Regions from separate parts of the Rossellomorea sp. GCM10028870 genome, predicted to be linked through region 3. Evidence: riboswitches for the same ligand, from Rfam matches in the RefSeq annotation. Region 3 holds a riboswitch; each other region holds the start of a gene.
The links. A riboswitch is a leader RNA that binds a small molecule or an ion and turns the genes downstream of it on or off. The one in region 3 is predicted to bind lysine.

Region 1 (8,464 bases), on a different contig from region 3:
ACTGGCATTTTCCTGTTGAATGAAGAGAACCCCAACTAAAATGATGGAGGATATGGCCAAAGCTCTTTTTTGAATGGTATGCCTGCGCCTGGCCGGCCCGGAAGTATAAAATAAAGGAGCGAGTAAGATGCCTGCGACGATGGTAAACTGCCACGTGCCCGCTACAAGCCAACCCGGTCCGTACGCAGCCGCATAGGTGATAGGACCATAAAAGAGGACAAACCCGACAAAGCTCCACGTCAGCCATTCGAATGGTTTCTTCTTCATTTCAATCCAGACTTGATTTATATTCTTCCGTAAACCTACAATAAGGAATAGGAAGGGTAGCATGAACAGGAATCGCAGGGATGAACTCCACATCCAGCTTCCACCAGCGAGCTCCATGGACCGGTTCAGAATAAAGGTGACGGCAAAGAACATAGATGAAATGACACCGAGAGCAAGCTCTTTGATGATGAACACTCCTTTCCAATACATATACTATAGTTTATTTTTTATATATTATAATATACTTACATACGTTGTCTATAGAAAGAGGTAGGATTATGAGTAATGACGGTTTGACTTGGCAGGACCCGGAAAAATTGGCTAGGCACGTCGGGATGACACTGAGACATATACGACATGAGCGTGGGCTAAACCTCCAGGAACTCGCAGCTATGACCGATGTCAGTACTTTGACTTTGGGCAAGATCGAAAGGGGAGAGGCGAATCCATCTTTGACGATCATATGGAAAATTGCGAACGGACTCGCGATCCCCATTTCGGCCCTTCTCGTGGAAAAACAAGAAGTCCAGATTTCCCGGAAAAATGAAGGGAGCAAAGTGATCAGTGCCAATGAGTCCTTGACCCTGGAACCGATGTTTACTTCCTCTGGCTACAGCTCATTGGAAACCCACAGGGCCTTCCTGAAACCGGACAGTGAGTACCGTGCGGATGCCCACCAGCCCGGGGTGATTGAATTTGTAACCGTTATGGAAGGAAAAGTACGTGTGAAGGTGCAGGATGAAGTATTCGAGCTCAGTCAGTATGACTCGATCAAATTCCATGCGGATAAAGGCCATAGTTACATGAATATGGAATCAATAGAAGCGGTCCTCCACTTTGTGATGATCTATACGGGACGGGCGGATTGAAGCTTATCGAGACGGATAAGCTTTTTTTAGTGAAAAGCATTACGATGGAAGATAAAAAAGGATTTTTCAACCTTTCTTTGGCTTTTGAATCATTTTCATTCAATCTTGGTGGAGGATGACCCCATCCTACTTAATTGCGTCGAAATCGTCCATGATTGCGTCATTTTCAAGGTGAATTGCGTCATGATCGAAGTAATTGCGTCGATTTCAAATTTATTGCGTCGTTTTTCATAGTTTATGCGTCTTTTTGAAATAAATGGTAACTACCCTCAGTCTACATCGCATGACACCCCATAAAAAATTCCTTGAAACTTTTCCCGCCTCACCCGACTCTAATGAATGACAGGAGGTTAATCAATGGATGTGAAACTCGTAAAAAGAGCAATCAAAGGGAATGAACAGGCATTTGAAAGGCTGATCCACTCAGAAAGCGAGAAGCTGTACAGGACGGCATTTCTATATGTAAGAAATAAAGAGGATGCTCTCGACGTGGTGCAGGAAACGGTTTGTAAAGCATTCACCTCGATAGCCCGTTTGAAGAACCCAGAGTATTTCAGCACCTGGCTGATCAAGATCCTGATACATACGGCATACAGCATGTTGAAGAAACAAAACCGACTGGTCCTGACGGGGGATGAGTTTCTAGACAACACTCTCGTCTCAGAAGAAACGGATATAGAAGGGCGGATCGACTTGATTACGGCCATGGCGTCTTTGAATCAGCACTATCAAACCGTCATTATCTTATTCTACTTCCAGGGTCAGTCGATCAAGATGATATCCGATACGATGGGTACGCCTGAAGGGACGGTCAAGACGTATCTTCACCGGGCGAAGCTGGAATTGAGAATGCTGCTGGAAGGAGTGAATCAGTATGGACAAAAAATGGTTTGAGGAAGAAATGAACAGCATCGAGGTACCAAAAGAAAAGGTTTTTGAGGCAATTTCAACAGGAATCCAAGAAGGCAGAAAACAAAAGGTCCGGAAAAAAACGGTCAAGATAAGTGCCGCATTTACCACCGCTGCTGCCTCCATGGTACTCGTATCGGGCTTCCTGTTCTCACCTGTGAACAATGCACTGGCCAAACTGCCTGTACTGGGTGCCATTTATGAAAAAGTCGGTTCGGATGTCGGAAAAGAACTCTATTTCAGCGATAAAGTGACGGAAGTTAATCAGGCCGCCACTTCCAACGGCGTCGATGTGACAATCACAAGCACATATTATGACGGGAACGTCATCGGAGTCACCTTCAAGGCGAAGGGTGATGACCTTTCCATCGAACATATGGACGAAGGGAATCGTCCGGTGAGCGGCTACAGCTATCATCTCTTCGACGGTAAGGATCAGAATCAATGGGGATCGGGAAGTTCGGGTCTTAAAAAAGACGGGGATGAGTTCATAGGCTCGATCGAATTTTACCGGGATGGGAAAGAACCGCCGGAAAACTTCACGCTTCCGTTAACGTTCACCCATATGGCAGATGTGAACGGTACCTGGACCTTTGATGTACCGGTCAAGAGGATTCCATCTGAAAAGATCAAAACAGATGTAAGGACAGAATCGCCCAATGGGGAATTTGAGCTGCAAGTAACATCTGTCACTAAAGGAAAAGCTACGACTACGCTGGAGTATACCTATTCGGTGGAGTCCGAGAAGGATACGTTAAATCTGATTGTGTTTGATGACTTAGGGAACCGGTTATCAAAGTCCAGTGCAGAGACACTAAATATCAAAGAAATTGACGGTTATTATCAAAAGACTTTCAGGGAGCTGTTCACGAGTAAACTCAGTGATAAAGCACAGTCGCTGAAAGTCCAGGCTGATATGGAGCGAGTAGATGAAGACGGCATCAACTCACTGAAGGATTCACCTCCATTCCAGGTGAAGAGCCCTCGTTTTGGTTATCAGGTCACGGTACAAGATATCCAAAACGCAAAAGGGAAGGTGACAGTCGATTTCACCATTGATCATATCAAAGAAAAACAATTCCAATATGACATATTAAAGAGCTTTGCTCAATTCGTTCAGGTGATCCCATCAAAAGATATTAAAAGAAATGCGAAGGATGAACTGGATTATAATGAGATGCTGAATCATATGATCAGAAGTGCTAAAACGAAAACAGTGGATAAGGATACTCTCCGTTATCAATCCACGTTTACATTGCCTCAGGATTCCAACCTTGAGGACTACTCACTGATTGTCCCATTCGAGACATTGAGCAGAAATGATAAGCCGGTCAAAATGAAACCGTTCGAAATCAATCTGAAATAAAATGATCCACGAAATCCCTGGGCTACTTCCGGGGGTTTTGCCTATTTCTCTTTCAAAAACCAATTGACAACTATTTTAAGAGAGTGGTATAGTAATTCAAACAAAATAATACGTCACTCTCTGATAATAGAGGCGCGAGTATGATGAGTATCTTCTTTGAGAATAATGGATTCCGGGATAAGAAGGGAAAGGCAGATCGCCGAAGCAGAAAATAGCCAATTCTATTTTTTGTTGGGCCAGCATTGAAGAAATGTTGGACTGTCACAATGAAAAAGTTGTGGAGAACTATTGAAGAGATGTTAATACATAGTCTTCATTATGTTTCCAAAACTTTTGATGATAAACCGTATGAGCATCGCTTCATACGGTTTTTTTGTGTTTTTTTAGAGAGAGTCAAAAGGAGTATAGGATATGAGTACAGTTGATGTGAATGTTCGTGGAGATCTTGAAATCGGAGGAATGAGCACGGGTGAGTTGGTGGAGACCTATGGCACGCCTTTAATGGTTTACGATGAAGGAATGATTCGTGAAAATGCCCGACTTTTCCGTAATGCCTTCAACGAAAGCGGATTGCAGTTCCAGGTGGCATATGCGAGTAAAGCGTTCCTATGTAAAGAGATGGTGCGCCTGGCAGAGCAGGAGGAGTTATCACTGGATGTTGTATCCGGCGGGGAATTGTATACGGCCCTTGAGGCAGGTTTTCCAGCGGAGCGTATTCATTTTCATGGGAACAACAAGTCAGAAGAGGAGTTACTCATGGCACTTGAGGCTAAAATCGGCTGCTTTGTTGTCGATAGTTTCCTAGAGCTTGAACTGCTGCATGATCTGGCCAAGGAGCGTGAGCAGCAGGTTCAGATCCTGATCAGGGTCACGCCAGGTGTAGAAGCCCACACCCATGAGTACATCACGACGGGACAGGAGGATTCGAAATTCGGATTCAGCATTTCCAACGGACAGGCGAATACGGCGATTCAGTTAGCTCTCCACAAGCCGTACTTCTCATTACTCGGTCTGCATTCACATATTGGATCTCAGATTTTCGAACGGGAAGGGTTTGATCAGGCGATTCAAGTACTGGCAGATTTCCTGCAGCGGATCCGGATCGAATTTGATGTGACTATGCCGGTGCTGAATATCGGCGGAGGATTCGGTGTCCGGTACACGGAAGAAGACCAGCCCCTGCCGATTCCAACGTATGTGAAGGGCATTACCGATAGTGTGAAGACCTATTTCACCAAGAATGAATATCCGCTCCCTGAAGTATGGGTGGAGCCGGGACGAAGCATGGTGGCTGAAGCTGGGACGACCTTGTATAAAGTGGGGTCGAAGAAAATCATTCCCGATGTGCGCACGTACGTCGCGATCGACGGGGGGATGACGGACAATATTCGCCCGGCCCTCTATCAGGCGAAATACCATGCGGTGCTTGCCAATCGTCCCCATGAGGAATGCACGGAGCTTGTGAGTATTGCCGGGAAATGCTGCGAATCCGGTGACATGCTGATCTGGGACCTGATGCTGCCACCGACGAATTACGGTGATATTCTGGCCGTGTTCAGTACAGGAGCCTACGGGTATTCCATGGCGAGTAATTATAATCGGATTCCAAGACCGGCTGTTGTGTTTGTAAAGGATGGGGAATCACGGGTCGTGATCGAGCGTGAATCGTATGCTGATTTAGTTCGGAATGACCGGTAAAGAATAATCCACCTTACAATCATAATGAAGAGGAGAACATAGAATGAAAAACATATTTAAAACGTACGGATTAGCCATCACACTACTCGCATCCATTATCATAGGATCCATTATCGGACTGACCATGGGAGAGAAAGCAGAAATGTTAAAACCCTTGGGAGATATCTTCCTGAATCTCCTCTTTACGATCGTGGTACCCCTGGTTTTCTTTTCGATCTCATCGGCGATCGCCAATTTGGAATCGAAAGGTCAATTTAAGAAAATCATGCGCAGTATGCTGGTGATATTCCTGATCACCACGATCATCTCGTCTGTGTTGATGATTGTGGGAGTGAAGGTTTTTTCCCCGACGGAAGGTATTACCATCAGTCTGGACCAGTCCGTTGAAACAGAAGACATCCAATTGGGGGACCAAATCGTCCAAACCTTTACTGTGGATAATTTCATTGAATTATTTACACGGGAGCATATGCTGCCCCTTATCTTGTTTTCAGTGGCACTCGGATTTGCCACGAATCGACTGGGGGAAAAAGCAGAGCCATTGAAAAAAATCCTACAGGCAGGGGCCGATGTGAGCATGAAGTTGGTATCGTATATCATGTATTATGCCCCAATCGGTCTGGCTGCCTATTTTGCTACATTAGTAGGAACGTTCGGGGCAAGCTTACTATCTTCTTATTTGCGTTCTTTCCTATTGTATTTAGTGATAGCGGTGATTTACTTTGTAGTGGTTTTCTCCTTCTATGCCTTTGTGGCAGGAGGGAAAAGAGGGGTGAGAGGCTTTTGGAAGCATAACCTTTTACCTGCGGCAACCGCAATCGGAACACAAAGCTCAGTGGCAACCATTCCTGCCAATCTGGATGCAACGAAAAAGATGGGGGTATCCAATGCCGTTCGAGAAACGGTCATTCCTATTGGAGCGTCGATTCATAAAGACGGCTCGGCCATGGGGGCCATCTTGAAAATCGTCTTTGCATTTGGCGTTCTGGGCATTCCTTTTGAAGGGCTTGATACGTACCTTATAGCGGTATTGGTCGCGATTATCACCGCAATCGTCATGGGGGGGATCCCTGGAGGAGGACTGATTGGTGAAATGTTCATCATCGCCGCCTACGGGCTGACGCCGGAAGTGCTTCCGTTATTAGCGGTGATCTCAACTATAATCGATATTCCGGCTACGTTACTGAACGCAACAGGAGACAACGCAGTAGCCGTGCTGGTCGAACGATTTACAAAGAAAAAAACCATTGCCGGCAGGAAAGACATAGAATCGGTAGCGTAGATAGGACAAGGGGACAGGTGAACTGATAACTAGTCATTCATCATTCAAGTGACCTCTACGCATTCATTTTTCAACTAGCTATTTCACACGAGTTGGGACATAATGATGGATCTAATATCCCGTTCGGAAAGTCTCTATTAATGCAAAATAGGAGCAGGTTGAACCCTTTGTGGTTCCGCCTGCTCTTTTTCTATTTATCCTTTTTTTCACAGAGCTGCATGAAAAGATGATGAACTTCACTCGGCGACATCATGCCCCGAGTGATTAATATTAAGATGTTCGACTTTATGAACGAGTAAAGCCTCATGTATTGCTGATTCTATTTATCCTCCCTTGATCTCTTCTATTATATATTTTTAGGGGACTTAAGACGGATGGAGAGATGCTGATGCGTTTGTACTAATGAAGGACCTTTCATTTCTCTCACAGAATGTGTTCTTTGTTCCGTCCTCTCAATTTACTCGATTTCACCACTTTCTATTTAGATTTAATGCTCAAAAAAATGTGTCAATATTCACAAAAAAGTTGAATGTAATCCACCATTCTCTTTGTGGCTAGTTCCCTACTCCCGAAAAATAACCCCAATTGAGAAAGGGACGGACTTAGACTTACAATTCAATTAACCACATAGCGTCTACACGACTTCAAGATACCTTACCTATCACATCCTCAGAACTTCAAAAAACGATCTTTATTTGGAGGTGATGATTGATTTGCATTCTAGTAGTCTTTCATTCTTTAAATCATTTTAGTAGGACTACATACCTTCTTCATTTTTTTCCCCAACAAGAGTCAACTTTTAAGAATCCATCAACATTTAATAGAATAGGAGAATGTTCATGAAAAAGCTTAACTTGAAACCACTTCTCGTTGGATCGATTGCCGCTACGATGATTTCAGGCACTATGTTTCAAGTGGATGCCCAAAGTGTCTCTTCCAAAGATGCTGATCCCACACAGTCAACAGTCGATGTGAATACGGCCATCAAGGGGGAGCACACCGTCACCCTTATCACAGGTGATGTGGTCAAGGTATCCACTCTGGAAAACGGCAAACAAATCATCAACGTGGAGGCTGCTGACAAGAATGGCGAAGGTGTCAGGGTCATGACCATCAAAGACGACACTTTCGTATTCCCGAACTCTGCCATGCCTTATATGGCTGCAGGTAAAATGGATGAAGACTTATTTAATATTACGAAATTGATTGAGTACGGGTATGATGATAAGAATCAAGCGTCTGTACCTGTCATCGTAGAATACAAGGAAACCAAGGCGAAGACTTTCTCAGCAGCTCCGGCGCCAAAAGGATCGAAGAAAGTGAGAGACTTGGAAAGCATTAATGGAGCGGCTCTTTCTGCCGAGAAAAAGCAGGCAGTAACATTCTGGAAAGACGTCACTGCTCAAAGTGAAAAGAAAGAAACGGAGAAAGCACCCTTATTTGAATACGGCGTTGATAAAATCTGGCTGGATGGCCGTGTAGAAGCAGCCCTTGATCAAAGTGTACCGCAAATCGAAGCCGATTCGGCTTGGGAACAAGGCTTTACAGGAGAGGGAGTCAAGGTTGCCGTACTTGATACTGGAATCGACTCGGAGCATCCGGATATAGCAGGTCAGATTGATGATGCTGTAAGCTTCGTACCTGGTGAAGAAGTGAAGGACGTCAATGGTCACGGAACCCATGTTGCCTCTACCGTTCTTGGAACAGGCGCAGGCGATGGAAAACATAAAGGTGTTGCTCCCGATGCCCGATTACTAGTTGGAAAGGTATTGAGTGATCAAGGATACGGGCAGGATTCCTGGATCATCGACGGAATGGAGTGGGCCTCAGAAAATGCCAAAATCGTCAATATGAGTCTTGGAAGCGATATGCCAAGTGATGGGACAGACCCAATGGCAGAAGCGGTGAATCGATTGACAAATGAAAATGGAACCTTATTCGTCATTGCTGCCGGCAACAGAGGCGGGGAAGGTACAATCGGATCGCCTGGTGCAGCTGATGCAGCCTTGACGGTTGGAGCAGTGGATAAAGAGGATGAACTGGCGTATTTCTCTTCCAAAGGTCCACGCTATG
Region 2 (8,464 bases), on a different contig from region 3:
AACCAATAAAACCATCATAGGGAAAAAAGCACAGCTCTATGAACAGCACGAGCTTCCCTCTGTCGAAAAGGAAGAACAGGAAAGCCTGGAGTGGTATCAGGCAGGAGAGGATTTGTTAAGAAAAGAAGTATCATCTCTTACGAAATCCTTATCCGTGGATTGGTTCAATCCATCCCCGCTTCCGAACGTTTTATGTGATGCCCTTGCTGAATGGTGCCGGGCTGATTGTGCCTTTCTTAATTCAGGCTTGCTCATCGATGGACTGAGTGAGGGATCGGTGACGAAACAGGATTTGCATCGCATCCTGCCTCATCCGATCAATCCCTGCCTGATTAAGGTGAAGGGGGCGGAGCTTAAGGAAATCATTAAACAAACATTTAATGAGGAATGGCCGCATCTTCAAGTGAAAGGGTTAGGGTTCAGAGGCAAAGTGATGGGACGATTTGTATACACGAATGTTCAATTCGGAGACCATGAAATCTTAATCGATAACAAGCCGATCGATTCTCAGAAAGTGTACAAGCTTGCCTTACCTGATATGTTCACGTTTGGACACTTCTTTCCTGACCTTCAAAGACTAGAAAAAAAATACTTTATGCCTGAGTTTTTACGAGATGTTCTTGAATGGAAATTAAAGCAGTAAATGTTTCACCGTTTCCTTTTCCGCGTCATACATATGAGTGAAAGGAGCGATGAAACATGATGAATGTATTTCCGATTACCATTCAGGGACATACCTTTTTAGCGATTTCTGTTGAACTGCCCAAAACCAATCTCCTCGTTGTGACGAGTGATATAGGATATATAATGTGTGGAGCACTGGACGTAGCGTTACTAAATGAGAAGTTAAAAGACAGAGGAATCATTGCAGGAAGAGCCGTCGGTGTAAAAACAATCGATCAGCTACTTGATGCCCCTCTTGAATCCATCACCATCGAAGCAGAAAATCGCGGCATCACACCGGGCATGATCGGCCGGGATGCATTGTTAAAAATGATATAAGTGTCAAGAAGGACCAGTTGCTCTTTTGAGGGCGCTGGTTTTTGTTTTGGTGTCGGAGGACACCATCAATATTCTTTCATGAATAATTAACAATATACAAGGAAATACACCTTGCAAGAACGTTTTTATCCTTTATAATGGAGATACTAGGAAATTTTGTCGAAAAATGAAAGAATTACATAGGAGAATTCTATGAGGCTTATATCAACTAGGGCTTTGAAACCGGGCATGGTTCTAGCTACAACCGTATATAATATGAGAGGTCAAGCTTTAATTCATGATAACGTTCCGATAACAGAACGCATGATTTATAGATTGCAGGAGCTTAGTATTCAGTATGTCTATATTGAAGACTCGCTTTCGAGCGGAATCCATGTAAATGGGACCGTTTCGAATAAAGTGAGACAGCAAGCTGTAAACAATATTGAAATGGCCTTTAATCAATTAAGCGCATCGAAAACGGCGCCAAGTGCGCTCATGATTGAAGATAGTGCTAAGCAATTGAAGCAGGTGATTGATGTAGTCTTGTCTGAAGTAAAGGCAAATCATGATCTCCTAACCATTTTGACAGATGTTTTCACATATGATTCCTATATTTTTCATCATTCATTTAATGTTACATTGTATACGCTCTCAATTGGTCTTGAACTTAAGCTCTCTGCTAAACAGCTCGAGCAGTTAGGGGTGGGAGCGATTTTGCATGATATCGGTAAGATGCTGGTACCAGAGGAGATTCTATTGAAGCCAGGTAAGCTGACAGAAGGCGAGTTCTCTGAAATTAAGAAGCATTCTGAACACGGCTTTGAGATTCTGAGACAGCTTCATTCTGTGTCTTTGATCATTGCTCATTGCGCTTATCAGCATCATGAGAGGCTTGATGGATCCGGTTATCCACGGGGAATCAAAGGCGAGGATATTCATCCGTTTGCAAAAATCATTGCAGTGGCGGATGTATTTGACGCCATGACGTCTAATCGTGTGTATCGGAAAGCCATGCTTCCACATCAAGCGTTGGAGGTATTATATGCAGGCAGCGGCACCCTGTTTGATACAAATGTAATCGAAGCCTTCAGGTCTTCTGTTGCCATCTATCCAAATGGGATGGTTGTGGAGCTGAATGATGGCCGAAAAGGAATAGTGACAGATCAAAATAAAGGGGTAACGGATCGACCGGTGATTCGGATCATCGAAGAAGACGGACAGGAATTACAAACCCCTTATCCCATTGATTTAAGCACGGAATTAGATAAGGTGATTACCGGGTTTGACCCGGATTATGAACCCCAATCTCTAAAAATTAAATAATTTTTTTGCGTTAAACCCCTCTTACTGTGCATACAAATAGCTTGTAAGGGGGGATTTTTTTGTCAAAGTTTAAAACATACAAACCCCGAAGAGGAGGGCCGCTACCTTTTCGATATGTGATGATCATTACGATTCTATTCTTTATGATATCTACTGGATTCGGGTTGTGGATCATTAATAAAGGTTTAAAACCGACACTTCTTGCTTATGCTGAGACCCAGACCAGCAGGATCGGTACGTTAGTTATCAATAAAGCAATTAACAAAAAAATTGCCGATGTTCTTGATATTTCGGATATAACGGAAGAAGTGAAGAATACAGAAGGCGATATTGTCTCATTTAAATACAATACTCAGACAATCAACCGGGTTCAGGCAGAAATCACAAACTTAGTACAGCAAAACCTGCAGGAAGCAGAGGAAGGAAATTTAGAAAACCTGGAATTTATTACCGAAGTGGAAATCGATGAAGGGAAATCTAAAGCAGCGAAGGGCATCACTTACTCGGTGCCTCTTGGTCAGGCGACCAACAACGTGTTACTCGGTAATCTGGGTCCAAAAGTGCCCATTCGCTTTCATTCGATCGGGGATGTCCGTTCCGATATTAAAACGACAGTAGAGCAATTTGGGATCAATAATGCTGTTGTAAAAGTGTTTGTCGAGCTTGAAGTCAATGTCCAGATCATCATTCCATTTGCAACGAAAACGGAAACCATCAAGCAGGATATCCTGGTTGCCATGGGTACCGTTCACCTGGATGTACCACAGTTTTATAACAATGGTGGAGGGGAATCCAGCCCATCCATTGAAATTCCCACAAATTAGTCAGGAAAAAAAGTTGTCAAAAGAATGATAGTTTGTTATATTAATAAAGAAAATTTAATAACACACCACATCATCAGTCCGATGGGGTAGAGGCGCAGGGTTCAAGAGTATGCTGTTTGAGGATGACAACTGGGAGAACAGATGAAAGGGAACTTTTGCCGAAGTAAATATGCATGTCGAAGGTGTATTTGCTGGGGTTATCTTGAAGAAGGATAACACTGTCATTATAGGGGAATCTCTATAATGGGGAGCTACAGATCGTGATGGAGCACTTAAATTACTTACTAAGGTAATGATAGTTTCTCTATCGTTGCCTTTTTTTATTATCCTCTGTCATGCTACGATGGTTCCCCCCTATCAAATAGGAGGAGGACACTATGGAAAACACGATTTACTCACTATTACCACCCCTTTTAGCCATTCTTATGGTTATACTTACGAGACGGGTTCTACTTTCACTCGGAGTAGGAATCGTTGCGTCTGCCTTTCTGTTAGCAGATTTCTCAATTACAAAAACATTCAGCTTTATGTGGGACGCCTTTAAAGGCATCTTTGTCGCAGATGGAGCACTCAACACCTGGAATGTCTATATTATTTTCTTCTTACTTATTCTTGGTGTGATCACGGCGTTTGTGAACATTTCCGGCGGTAGCCGCGCATTTGGTGAATGGGCGATGAAACGTGTGAAAACGAGAAAAGGGGCACAGCTTCTTGCAGCCGTTTTAGGTATCATAATTTTTATTGATGACTATTTTAACGCCCTTGCTGTTGGACAGGTTTCGAGACCCATTACGGATCGCCACAAAATTTCACGTGCAAAACTAGCCTATATCATTGACTCCACATCGGCACCGATTTGTGTCGTTTCACCAATCTCAAGCTGGGGAGCGTACATTATCGGGATTATCGGTTCGATTCTTGCTGCACACAGCATCACTGAATACACAGCATTTTCAGCATTCGTTCAAATGATTCCAATGAACCTTTACGTCTGGGCAGCTGTCCTTCTTGTGATCATGGTTGCTGCTAAAGGCTTGGACTTCGGAAAAATGAAAGAGCATGAAGTAAGAGCCCTTGAAACAGGAGCCCTTTATGACCCTGAAAAAGAGATTCCAGGCGAATTGAAAAATGATCTGCCTGTAAGCTCGAAAGGATCAGTAGGAGATCTTGTCTGGCCAATCGTGGCTCTGGTCATCGGTACAATCGGAATGATGCTCTGGACAGGGTATCAAGCCGTCGGATCATTTGACATCCTGCCGATATTTGAAAATACAGATGTAACGAAATCTTTATTATATGGTGGATTATTCGGTCTCCTTGTTGCGCTGATCTTCTTCCTTCGTCAAGTCAGCTTGAAAGGAATTGAAGGCAAAGCCGTTGGAGTAGCAGTAGTGGAAGGAATCAAATCCATGCTGCCAGCCGTTTACATTCTTATCTTCGCATGGACGATCGTAACATTGATCGATCAATTGCAAACAGGTACGTATCTTGCGGGTCTGGTTGAACAATCCAGCTTACCGATGCAGGCACTTCCGGTCATCTTGTTCTTAGTTGCCGGAATCATGGCGTTCTCCACAGGGACATCCTGGGGATCGTTTGGTATCTTACTGCCGATCGCCGGGGAAATTGCAGCAGCGACAGATGTAAGTATCTTATTGCCTGCTATGGCAGCCGTTTTAGCTGGATCCGTATTGGGAGATCACTGTTCTCCAATCTCAGATACGACGATCCTTTCCTCAACTGGAGCAGGAAGCAATCATATCGATCACGTTCTCACACAGCTTCCATATGCATTGATCGGAGCGGTTGCTGCTTCAATTGGATACCTTGTACTGGGATTCACTGGTAGCACGTTACTTGGTTTAGGAGTTGTGATTATTTTAATCCTGGCATTCGCTTTTCTGTTTGGTGAAAAAGCAAAACCGGCTGTATCAGAACAATAATGAAATGAAGAACCAGGAGCTCATCGGCTCCTGGTTTTTTTATGCAATTTTCACTTGATGTCAGGGTATTTATTAAAACCCATGGTGGTATCAAGAAATCCCCCTCGACCTTTCCAATCATTAATCCTTCATGTTTCGACAAAATTCATATAGTGAAATAGTACCTGTCCCAATTTGAAAAAATCTCTCTGTAGGCTTAAAAATAGCTTTGACAATTGTCCTGGAACTAGCTATACTGACTTTAGATTATAAATAATCTGAAAATATAAAAATTTCAAATACCTTAATATGGTAGTTGAAAAGAACTAGGGGGGACCAATATGGAGAATCGTGCCCAGTTTGGAACACGAGCAGGATTTATTCTAGCTGCCGTCGGGTCAGCAATCGGTTTGGGAAACATTTGGCGTTTTCCGGCAGTAGCGTATGAAAATGGTGGAGGAGCATTCTTTATTCCTTATTTATTCGCTCTTCTAACAGCGGGAATTCCATTATTAGTACTTGAATTTACATTAGGTCATAAGTACCGTGGCTCAGCACCGCTATCTTATTTCCGTCTTAATAGGAAATCAGAGTGGCTTGGCTGGTGGCAGGTGTTAATTGCATTTGTTATTTCTACCTATTATGCCGTCATTATCGCGTGGGCAATGTCCTACAGTGTATTTTCTTTCAATCTAGGTTGGGGCAAGGATACAGAGTCATTCTTATTCAATGACTATTTAAAGCTTACGGTTGATCCTGGTCAAACGGGCAGTATCGTTCCTGGAGTATTCATTCCACTTGTATTGGTCTGGGTGATTACATTAGGAATTCTTTTCAAAGGTGTAAAGAAAGGAATCGAAGTAGCGAATAAGATCTTTATTCCGGCACTAGTTATTTTATTTTTAATCATTGTTGTTCGCGCTTTAACATTACCTGGAGCATTGGATGGTCTGGACGCTTTCTTCAAACCGGATTTCAGCAAAATTGCTGATCCAAGTGTATGGGTAGCAGCATACGGACAGATTTTCTTCAGTTTATCAATCGCTTTTGCAATCATGATTACGTATTCGAGTTATCTTCCGAAGAAATCGGATATTACAAATAACGCGTTCATCACAGGATTCAGTAACTCGGGCTTTGAATTATTAGCAGGTATTGGAGTATTTGCTGCTTTAGGTTTCATGGCTCAATCTCAAGGTGTAGGTGTTCAGGAAGTAGTAAGCGGGGGAGTTGGATTGGCGTTTGTGGTATTCCCGCAAATCATTAATGAATTCCCGGCCCTTAACGGATTATTCGGATTCTTGTTCTTCGCTTCCCTGGTATTAGCAGGGCTGTCATCACTTATCTCGATTACAGAGACGTATGTAGCAGGTGTTTCTGAGAAGTTCGGGGTTTCCCGTACAAAAGCCGTCCTATTCGGTGGAGGACTTTCTGCGATCATCTCTATCTTATTTGCGACTCAAGGTGGATTACTGTTCCTGGATGCGGCAGACTACTTTATCAATCAGTTTGGTGTAGCATTCGCCGGATTAGTTGAAGTTGTAGTAATTGCCTGGTTCTTACGCAAGTTAGGTGCATTTCAATCCCACGCCAATGGAATCTCTGATATCCAGCTTGGTGCATGGTGGAAGATATGCTTAGGTGTCATCACACCAATCGTCCTTGGATGGATGATGTTCGGTTTATTCAAAATGAACCTACTAAAAGAATTTGAAACTGAAACTGGAAACTACGGTGGTTACTCGGATGCCTTCATTCTTTACAGTGGTTGGTTTGTTGCAGGATTCGCGATCCTCGCCGGTGTTGCTTTCTCCTTTAAACGCTGGCATGCAAAAACAGAAGCTGAGAGCTATAAGGAGGTAAGCTAATATGACTGGTAGCGCTATTGCAATGATGGTTGTAGGAATGGTCATCATCTGGGGTGGATTAGCAGCTAGTATCATGAACGCTGTTTCCAAATCCAAATCCAAAAAACAGGTATAAAAAGATGAAGCAGACGATGGGATAACCATTGTCTGCTTTTTTAACGATTTTTGCTTTTGATTCTGTCTTGTCGTTCCCACATTCGTAAGTGAGGGTATGGATCAAAGGACCACTCCGTCAAGCCGTTATCCTTATACATCCCATAGTGCAAATGGGGAGGGAATTTTCCAGATGTTCCAGGAGGTCCATATCCCGAGCTCCCAACACCGCCTATGACCATACCGGGTTCAACCACTTGTCCTACGTGAAGATCTTTAGAGAAACCACTAAGGTGAGCAAAGTAATGATACGTATTATTAATGTCACGTATCCCGATCCGCCAGCCTCCATATCGGTTCCATCCTTTCATCTCAATGATTCCATACGATGTCGCTCTTACAGGTACACCATAATCAGCAAAGAGGTCCGTCCCTTCGTGAATTCGTCTTCCTCCCCAACCACGGGCATCACCCCAAGTGTTTCGATAACTGTAGTTGAACCTGAGGGGAAGGGGAAAGGCTTTCTGGTTTAAATGGATTGTACCGTATTGCTTATAAATTTTTGCATTTCCCATGATGATACTGACCGTTTTATCACGTTTGTAATAGTCCCACAGAGCAAGTTTGAAATTATCCCGGTCAATTCCATACCGCAATATTACCTCTGTCAAAGCTGCCAATATATCTTCATCACTCTTCAGGCTCGCTTTACCGTCGAAGTCTCCATCCCGGCCCACTCCATTGAATAGAGCGATTGTTTCGGGATTGTCATCATCCGCATTAGGGTTTAGAGGGCCGACCCACTTTTCTGGCTCCATATAAATCGATATAAGAGAAGAGGGCTTTTCCCGATCTTTACGGGCAAACCGAAGACTCCTCTCGTACTGATCAATGGCAGCGAGATAGTACCAGGGAATTTGAGTAAGTGCCTCGCTTTTCTGGAATAACTCCATTCTCTTTGTGTGGATCTGTTCATCTGTCAGCTTTTCTGCTGCAAAGGTTTGACAAGGACTAATGAACATGCAAAAAGCCACAAAGGTAAAGACCAATCGTTTGTACAAAATAATCCCTCCATTTTTAGGGGCCTACTTCTAGTTTGTATCGTTCACCGGGATTCATAATCATCAATAAATGGTAATAGGGTATCACATGCTTGTTTTCGCTTTTTTAGTATGATAAAGTGACAAAAGAAGTATATTGATGATGGCTTTTTATACATAAGATGAACGATCTAGAAAGCGTTTCACTCTTTGCCTAAGTCAGAATTATTTAGGATTGGAGATGAGGGGTATGAGCAAGAAAGATGAACATATTCGGAAACCGGATTGGCTTAAAATTAAGCTGAATACGAACGATAATTATATGGGCTTGAAGAAAATGATGCGTGAAAACAATCTTCACACGGTATGTGAAGAGGCTCGTTGTCCTAATATTCATGAATGTTGGGGAA
Region 3 (8,464 bases):
GTTCTACTTCGGATTCGTATTCTTATGGATTTACCTGATCCGAACGGATAAACTCATTAACCCATTTAAACGGAAGTCCGTGCCTGCAGGGATCGAACAACAGAAAAAGACAATCAAAAAATCGGATAATGTGAATTCAATAAATGCTTAAATCCCCCTGAACCAACTCATGATTGGAAACCATTCTTAGAAAGCCTTACAATAGGCTAAGAAGGTTTTCAAACTGAGTTGGTTTTTATTTGGAGAGAAACAGGAGAAAATCAATGACCGATAAACATTTGAACAAATGGTTGATTAGTATACTGGTTGTTTTCAGCCTGTACTTTATATACAGACTTATATTGCTTCCGCCCTATGCTTCAAGCTGGGACGAAGTCGATTATGCTCTCGGAGTCATCGAATTTGATTTATTGAAGATGCAGCCTCATTTTCCAGGGTATCCTTTTTTTATTTTCGGGGGAATGATGGTTCACATCTTTATCGATGACCCGGTTCTATCGCTTCAGCTTTTTAATACGATATTGATGGTTAGCTCGATTTTTCCTGTTTATTGGCTATTCGGCCATTACCTTGGGAGAAAAAAGGCCATCATTGCGACGCTTTTCCTATTTTCCCTTTCATATCCGAGCACGATGACCGTTCAAGCAATGAGCGAAGGTGCCGCTATCGCAGTGTTATGGTGGTACTTATGGAGCCTGCACAGGGCTGTCATACAGAAGACGAAGGATGCGGCTGTTCTTCCCATTCTCTTATTAGCCATCTTGATGGGAATCCGGTTATCCTATATCGGTTTTGGTGTGGGGATCCTATACTATTGGTTTGTGTTTTTGAAGGAGAGCGGAAATAGTTCAGAAAAAGTGAAAGCCATCGCTTTTCATCTGATTCTCCTCCTACTCTCTCAAGGGGTATGGCTATCGGCTTTGGCAGCCAATGCAGGAAGTCTCCATACCCTGTTGCAGATTGCCTTTGGGTTTACAGACGGACACTTTACTGAATGGGGAGGAACGGTAGAGCCCGATACAGGATTTTTTGATAGATTAGGGAAATATATATTTATCAATATAGGTTGGAACGGATTATTTACTCAATCACTTTCCATCGTGGTCATCACGTTGCTCCTCTTTCTAGTTACGGGTAAAAATGGAGGAAGGTGGACGAAACCTGGTACAGGCGTTACATTACTCCTGATTGCATTCAGCTCCTATTTTTTCTGGGGCCTATTTGCTCAAAATATTGATAAGCCGAGACATATTCTACCTCTGGCCTTATTACTCGGATTTTTCTTATTAACTGGATGGATGAAAAAACTTAGTACCTTGAAGATGATCATCCTGAGCCTGTGGTTTATTTTGCATATAGGAACAAGTGTGAGTGTGTTGTCAGGCTACCACTCTTCACCACCAGCAGTATATAAAACTGCGTCATTCTTCGAGGAGAAAAATGATGAAATTCCCCTGATAGTGTACACATGGGAAGAAACAAGGGTATACTCGTATCTTGATGTACCGTACTCACATAAGCGCGTGTTAACGTATGCTCAATTTCTTCAAGACATTGAGCATACACAAAAAGAGATCTATCTGACCGATGCAGTGGTTAATGGATTTAAACAACAGGGTATTGAAAACCTTGATCGAAAAATAGAAAAAGTCCAATCATTTCATTCACAGGAGTTATTCGATCCTGTTTATTCAACCATCACAGTCTATAAATGGGTGGACAAGAAGGGAGAGAGACAATGAACCCAACCATAACCAATAAATTAGCTCTATTACCAGATCAGCCCGGATGTTATTTAATGAAGGACAGGCAAGGCACGATTATTTACGTGGGAAAAGCAAAAGTATTGAAGAATCGTGTTCGGTCCTATTTTACGGGTTCTCATGATGCAAAGACTCAACGCTTAGTAGGAGAAATAGAGGACTTTGAATACATCATGACCTCATCTGATCTGGAAGCCCTTGTACTCGAGATGAATCTAATCAAAAAATATGATCCTAAGTACAATGTCATGTTAAAGGATGATAAAAGCTATCCTTTTATTAAATTAACGAACGAAAGGCACCCAAGGCTCATCACTACCCGTAAAGTTCAAAGGGGGAAAGGGCGGTACTTTGGTCCTTATCCAAACGTAGGAGCCGCTAATGAAACGAAAAAGCTGCTGGATCGTTTGTATCCGTTACGGAAATGTTCCACCCTTCCCGATCGGGCGTGTTTGTACTATCACATGGGCCAATGTCTTGCTCCTTGTATTAAAGAAGTGAGCAAAGATACGTACCGTGAAATGACTGACGAAATATCCCGATTCTTAAATGGAGGCTACAAGGACATTAAGAATCAACTAACGGTGAAAATGAATGAAGCATCTGAAAATCTGGAATTTGAAAGAGCGAAGGAATTCCGTGATCAAATACTCCACATTGAAGCGACGATGGAAAAGCAGAAAATGACCATGACTGATTTCACCGATCGCGATGTATTTGGCTATTCGGTCGATAAAGGCTGGATGTGTGTACAAGTATTCTTCGTACGACAAGGTAAGCTTATTGAACGGGATGTGTCACTGTTCCCTCTATACAATGAACCCGAGGATGAATTTCTTACTTTCTTAGGACAGTTTTATTCAAAATCCAATCACTTTAAGCCAAAGGAAATATTTTTGCCTGAAGTGATTGATGAGGAACTGGCTGCTAAGCTGTTAGACGTGAAAATCACCCAGCCAAAGCGGGGGAAGAAGAGAGAGCTGGTGAAGCTTGCTGAGAAAAATGCGAAGCAGGCCCTTGAAGAAAAGTTCGCCCTAATTGAAAGAGATGAGGAAAGAACGATTAAGGCAATTGAACGTCTTGGTGAACATATGGGCATATATACTCCCTTCCGGATCGAAGCATTTGATAACTCGAATATTCAAGGTTCCGATCCCGTGTCTGCCATGATTGTGTTTCTTGACGGGAAACCCGCGAAGAAAGAGTATCGAAAGTACAAAATCAAAACCGTCAAGGGTCCCGATGATTATGATTCCATGCGGGAGGTTGTTCGCAGAAGGTATACGAGAGTCTTGAAGGATGGTCTCCCTTTACCGGATCTCATCATTATCGATGGCGGGAAAGGGCAGATTGAAGCGGCGAGGGATGTCATTGAGAATGAATTAGGTTTGGATATTCCTCTTGGCGGCCTTGCGAAAGACGATAAGCATCAGACGTCAGAACTGCTGTATGGGAATCCTTTGGAAATTGTTCCTCTTGAAAAGCGAAGTCAGGAATTTTATTTGCTGCAACGGATTCAGGATGAAGTTCACCGATTTGCCATCACGTTCCACCGCCAGCTCAGAGGGAAAAGCGCCTTCCAGTCCACCCTGGATGAGATTGACGGCATCGGACCGAAGCGTAAGAAGCAGCTTCTTAAACATTTTGGTTCCATGAAGAAAATGAAAGAAGCGACGGTGGAGGAGTTTATTGAGATAGGGATTCCGGAAGCTGTTGCGAAGGTTTTGAATGAGAAGTTGAAGTAAAGGATATTAGAATCTAAGTGTTGTTGATTATGGTCTTAGTTTACGTGCAATTAGCTGTCAAATTCAGTATGTCTTCCCACTTATCCCATAAAGTCTTTGTTGCATTAGAAGCACAGAGTGGATTGTAGCGGAAGGCACTTTACTCCTGCGGGAAATAGAGGAAAGGTCGAGACCCCGCAGGGCAAAGCCCTAGGAGGCTCGACTTCCTCCCCGCGGAAAGCGAGCACCTGCAGCGGAAATCAACCACCGCATGCTCATTCAATACAGCTCACGAAAGAATAATAAAATGAAATATTGTTTCAATTAGACATTGAATCAATATTTCCCCTGTGCTATAATTAACAAAAATTTATAACATTATCACTTTTTAAAGTGGTGATAGAGGTGCGAGCTTCAAGAGTACAGGCAAAGAGGAGTATGAGCTCCGTTGAGATGCCTGAAAAGGGGAGATTCGCCGAAGTGGTTTCAGTCTCATGCTGATTCCGCTGGTTCTACGTTTAAGAAATGTAGGATTGTCAAGATGATTCAATCTTGGAGAGCTATCTCACAATGCCGATGAACCTATTTTGTTTGTTCTGCTGTATGTTCATAAAGCAATGAGATATTATTCTCATTGCTTTTTTTATTATCCAGCACAGGAACTTTTCTTGGAAAAGAACCTGTTCTATGAACGTGTAGGATGATTGTGATTGTACTCTTCACCATCAAAAAATGAGTCGTGAATTTTCACTCAATGAGAAAGAGGGAGAAGCTATGAGTATTATTGTTCAGAAATTCGGTGGGACTTCAGTAGGTTCTGTAGAAAGAATTCAAAATGTTGCGTCAAGAATTGCGGAAGAAAAAGAAAGAGGTAATGATGTAGTGGTGGTGGTATCTGCCATGGGGAAAACGACGGATACCCTCGTTGGATTGGCAAGGGAAATTACATCACAACCGAGTAAAAGAGAAATGGATATGCTGCTCTCAACCGGGGAACAGGTGACCATTTCACTCCTTACGATGGCTCTGATCCAAGCAGGACATGATGCCATCTCCTTTACAGGCTGGCAGGCCGGGATTGAAACGGAATCCGTTCATAGCAATGCGAGGATTACCAATATTCATACTGAAAAGATGATGGACCACCTCCAATCCGGGAGAGTTGTGATTGTAGCCGGATTCCAGGGCATGACAGAAACGGGTGAAATCACAACACTCGGCCGCGGTGGATCGGATACAACTGCCGTAGCGATTGCAGCTGCCCTGAAAGCAGAGCGTTGTGACATTTATACAGACGTAGACGGGGTATATACGACAGACCCGCGTTATATTAAAGGGGCAAGAAAGTTACCGTCCATTTCCTATGATGAAATGCTGGAACTGGCTAATTTAGGGGCTGGAGTCCTGCATCCACGGGCAGTGGAATTTGCCAAGAATTATCAAATTCCGTTAGAGGTCAGGTCAAGTATCGAAAAAGTTGAAGGAACGTATATTGAGGAGGAAGCAAGCATGGAACAAAACTTAATTGTGAGAGGCGTAGCCTTTGAAGCTGAAATTACACGTGTCACTGTATTTGGACTGGGTAACGCATTAACTGGACTATCTTCAGTGTTTACCACTTTAGCCAAAAATCATCTGAATGTAGACATTATCATTCAAAGCCAGACCGATCAGAATACGACCAATTTATCATTTTCGATTAAAGAACAGGATTTGGAGGAGACCCTCGCTGTTCTGGAACGAAACAAAGAGCAATTAGGCTTCACCCATGTTGAACATGAAAGTGAGCTTTCCAAAGTATCCATCGTGGGCTCCGGTATGATCTCAAATCCAGGTGTTGCAGCGGAAATGTTCGAAGTATTAGCTCAAAATGACATCGTGGTGAAAATGGTCAGCACCTCTGAAATCAAAGTATCTGCAGTGGTAGACGAGAAAAATATGCAAAAAGCGGCAGGCGTCCTACATACTGCATTTAACCTGGACGCGGTGAAGATGGAAGAAATCACGCTATAATACTAAAGCAGCATAGAACGGGACAAGTGAAAAAGGGTTGCCCCATCAAGTGGGGCAACCCTTTATTAAAGAATTAAAAGTATGTTGTTCAGGACTATTCTACTTTATCTTTTTCGTCCCATCTTACAATCACTTTAACTGAATGACTCCGTTTATGTAGTTCGTCAGCAGCTTCTGCCACACATTTTTTTTGTAACTGTATTTGTTCGGCAAGAAAGCCCGTTTCCAGTTTAAATGTGACATCCGACTTTAAGGAAAGGCGTCGTTCTATCACCGGTCCGCTTATTTCAAAGGTCATCTCATTCTTTTTTTGTTCCAGCAGTGCAAGAGTTCCCCAGCCGGCTTCATCGAAAAACGATACCAGTTCTTCTGATGACTGAAGGGGGAATTTCCGAGAGAGCTGTTTTCCACCCCAGTATAAAATATCGGGTGTATGCTTTCCTAAAATTTCTGGAATCAACATGTCACGTAAAATTTCATATCCGAAGATTGGAACGGACGGTTGATGTACTTCTTCTTTTTTCTGTTCCAAGTAAATCCCCTCTTTCTATAAAACTATTATATACATGAAAAGGGGAATTATCATCCCATACTTCGAAAAAATAACCATGGGATATTTTGGTGGTATAACTTTTATTTGATATTTATTTGAATTTTCGAACATTTAACAAGGCAATACCTCATCTTTTTTGTTATCAATATATTAAAAATATTTTTGCGATATTGTCGAATTTATGTATACGTTTTCTTGACGCTTCCACTCCTTGGGAGTAAAATGAACATGTCACATAATTGTTACAATATAAAATATGTATCGTCGTCTAGTCATTCTTAGAAAATGCATTAGAAAACGAATTCATATTTTATCATTAAGGGGGGTAAATCATGGCTGGAAATCGAGAATTTAATTATCGCAGGCTTCATTCATTGCTAGGTGTTATTCCAGTTGGATTATTTTTAACACAACATTTAGTCGTGAACCATTTTGCCACTGGTGGGGAAGAATCATTTAACCAAGCGGCACACTTTATGGAAAGTCTTCCTTTCCGTTATTTCCTTGAAATTTTTATCATCTTCCTTCCATTGTATTTCCATGCAATCTACGGAATTTACATTGCATTCACTTCTAAGAACAATGCAAGTAAGTTTGGCTATTTCCGTAACTGGATGTTTTTACTTCAACGTGTTTCCGGAGTAATCACATTTATTTTCGTTACATGGCATGTGTGGGAAACGAGAGTTGCGGCAGCATTCGGAGCTGAAGTGAACTTTCAAATGATGGAAAACATCTTATCAAATCCATTCATGCTAGGGTTTTATGTACTGGGTGTTCTTTCAACGATTTTCCACTTTGCGAATGGTCTTTGGTCATTCTGCGTAAGCTGGGGAATTACCGTTTCACCTCGTTCTCAATTAATTGCTACATATGTTACGATCGGAATTTTTGTAGCGTTATCGGTTGTCGGTATGCGCGCAATTTTCGCCTTCGTATAAGAAGAAATAGATACAAGTCTAATAGATTCAGTAAATGCTCTGAAGTATGGTAGGAAAAGGAGTGAGTCACGATGAGTAAAGGGAAAATCATCGTTGTCGGTGGCGGTTTAGCCGGCCTGATGGCCACAATTAAAGCAGCAGAAAAAGGAACGCAAGTAGATTTATTCTCACTGGTACCCGTTAAGCGTTCTCACTCTGTATGTGCACAAGGTGGTATTAACGGAGCCGTTAATACTAAGGGAGAAGGAGACTCTCCTTGGGAACATTTTGATGATACAGTGTATGGTGGGGATTTCTTAGCGAATCAACCGCCGGTTAAAGCAATGACTGAAGCGGCACCAGGAATTATTCATTTACTCGATCGTATGGGAGTAATGTTTAATCGTACACCGGAAGGGTTACTGGATTTCCGTCGTTTCGGTGGAACACAGCATCATAGAACCGCTTTCGCCGGTGCAACGACTGGTCAGCAATTATTATATGCTCTGGACGAGCAGGTTCGTCGTCATGAAGTAGCAGGACTAGTGGATAAATTCGAAGGCTGGGAATTCCTTGGCGTCGTGGTAGATGACGAAGGAGTGGCAAGGGGAATCGTTGCCCAAAACCTTCAGACAATGGAAATTAAATCGTTCGCAGCGGACGCCGTGATTATGGCAACAGGGGGACCTGGAATTATCTTCGGTAAATCTACAAACTCTGTCATCAACACCGGTTCGGCAGCATCAATCGTGTATCAACAAGGTGTTTACTATGCAAACGGTGAGTTCATTCAAATCCACCCGACGGCCATCCCTGGGGATGATAAGCTTCGCCTGATGAGTGAATCTGCCCGTGGTGAAGGTGGACGGGTTTGGACATATAAAGATGGTAAGCCATGGTACTTCCTCGAAGAGAAGTATCCTGCATATGGAAACCTTGTTCCACGTGATATCGCAACACGTGAAATCTTCGATGTGTGCGTAAATCAAAAGCTCGGTATCAACGGTGAAAACATGGTTTACCTTGATCTATCCCACAAAGATTCAAAAGAGCTTGATATTAAGCTTGGTGGAATCATCGAAATTTATGAGAAGTTCATGGGTGATGATCCGCGTAAAGTGCCAATGAAAATCTTCCCTGCGGTACACTATTCTATGGGTGGACTTTGGGTGGACTATGATCAAATGACAAATATCCCTGGATTATTCGCTGCTGGTGAGTGTGATTATTCTCAGCACGGGGGTAACCGCTTAGGAGCAAACTCATTACTATCCGCTATTTATGGTGGTATGGTTGCAGGACCTAATGCCATTAAATATATCGAAGGTTTAGAAAAAACGGCTGAGTCGGTACCTTCTTCTTTATTCGATCGTTATGTGAAACAGGAAGAAGAAAAATGGAACAACATCATGTCCATGAATGGTACTGAGAATGCTTACGTCATTCATAAAGAGCTTGGTGAGTGGATGACGGATAACGTAACCGTTGTAC

Region 1: another riboswitch for lysine. It lies ahead of lysA (diaminopimelate decarboxylase); the one in region 3 lies ahead of ACFQWC_RS01050 (aspartate kinase).
Region 2: another riboswitch for lysine. It lies ahead of ACFQWC_RS14480 (Na+/H+ antiporter NhaC family protein); the one in region 3 lies ahead of ACFQWC_RS01050 (aspartate kinase).

The regions. Positions count from the first base shown of each region.
Region 1 covers NZ_JBHTGN010000002.1:236,244-244,707, reverse strand. Annotated here, with positions in the region: gene ACFQWC_RS12015 (DMT family transporter) at 1-453, opposite strand, end outside; gene ACFQWC_RS12010 (helix-turn-helix domain-containing protein) at 546-1,136, shown strand; gene ACFQWC_RS12005 (sigma-70 family RNA polymerase sigma factor) at 1,494-2,030, shown strand; gene ACFQWC_RS12000 (DUF4179 domain-containing protein) at 2,011-3,411, shown strand; lysine riboswitch at 3,531-3,707, shown strand; gene lysA (diaminopimelate decarboxylase) at 3,823-5,109, shown strand; gene ACFQWC_RS11990 (dicarboxylate/amino acid:cation symporter) at 5,153-6,391, shown strand; gene ACFQWC_RS11985 (S8 family peptidase) at 7,231-8,464, shown strand, end outside.
Region 2 covers NZ_JBHTGN010000003.1:110,785-119,248, reverse strand. Annotated here, with positions in the region: gene ACFQWC_RS14500 (bifunctional metallophosphatase/5'-nucleotidase) at 1-643, shown strand, start outside; gene ACFQWC_RS14495 (YunC family protein) at 700-1,002, shown strand; gene ACFQWC_RS14490 (HD-GYP domain-containing protein) at 1,195-2,307, shown strand; gene yunB (sporulation protein YunB) at 2,367-3,131, shown strand; lysine riboswitch at 3,211-3,393, shown strand; gene ACFQWC_RS14480 (Na+/H+ antiporter NhaC family protein) at 3,509-5,074, shown strand; gene ACFQWC_RS14475 (sodium-dependent transporter) at 5,395-6,921, shown strand; gene ACFQWC_RS14470 (methionine/alanine import family NSS transporter small subunit) at 6,923-7,036, shown strand; gene ACFQWC_RS14465 (M23 family metallopeptidase) at 7,077-8,036, opposite strand; gene lipA (lipoyl synthase) at 8,305-8,464, shown strand, end outside.
Region 3 covers NZ_JBHTGN010000001.1:203,535-211,998, forward strand. Annotated here, with positions in the region: gene ACFQWC_RS01035 (FTR1 family iron permease) at 1-151, shown strand, start outside; gene ACFQWC_RS01040 (nucleoporin-interacting protein) at 264-1,742, shown strand; gene uvrC (excinuclease ABC subunit UvrC) at 1,739-3,508, shown strand; lysine riboswitch at 3,880-4,058, shown strand; gene ACFQWC_RS01050 (aspartate kinase) at 4,262-5,500, shown strand; gene ACFQWC_RS01055 (YslB family protein) at 5,595-6,032, opposite strand; gene ACFQWC_RS01060 (succinate dehydrogenase cytochrome b558 subunit) at 6,386-6,994, shown strand; gene sdhA (succinate dehydrogenase flavoprotein subunit) at 7,066-8,464, shown strand, end outside.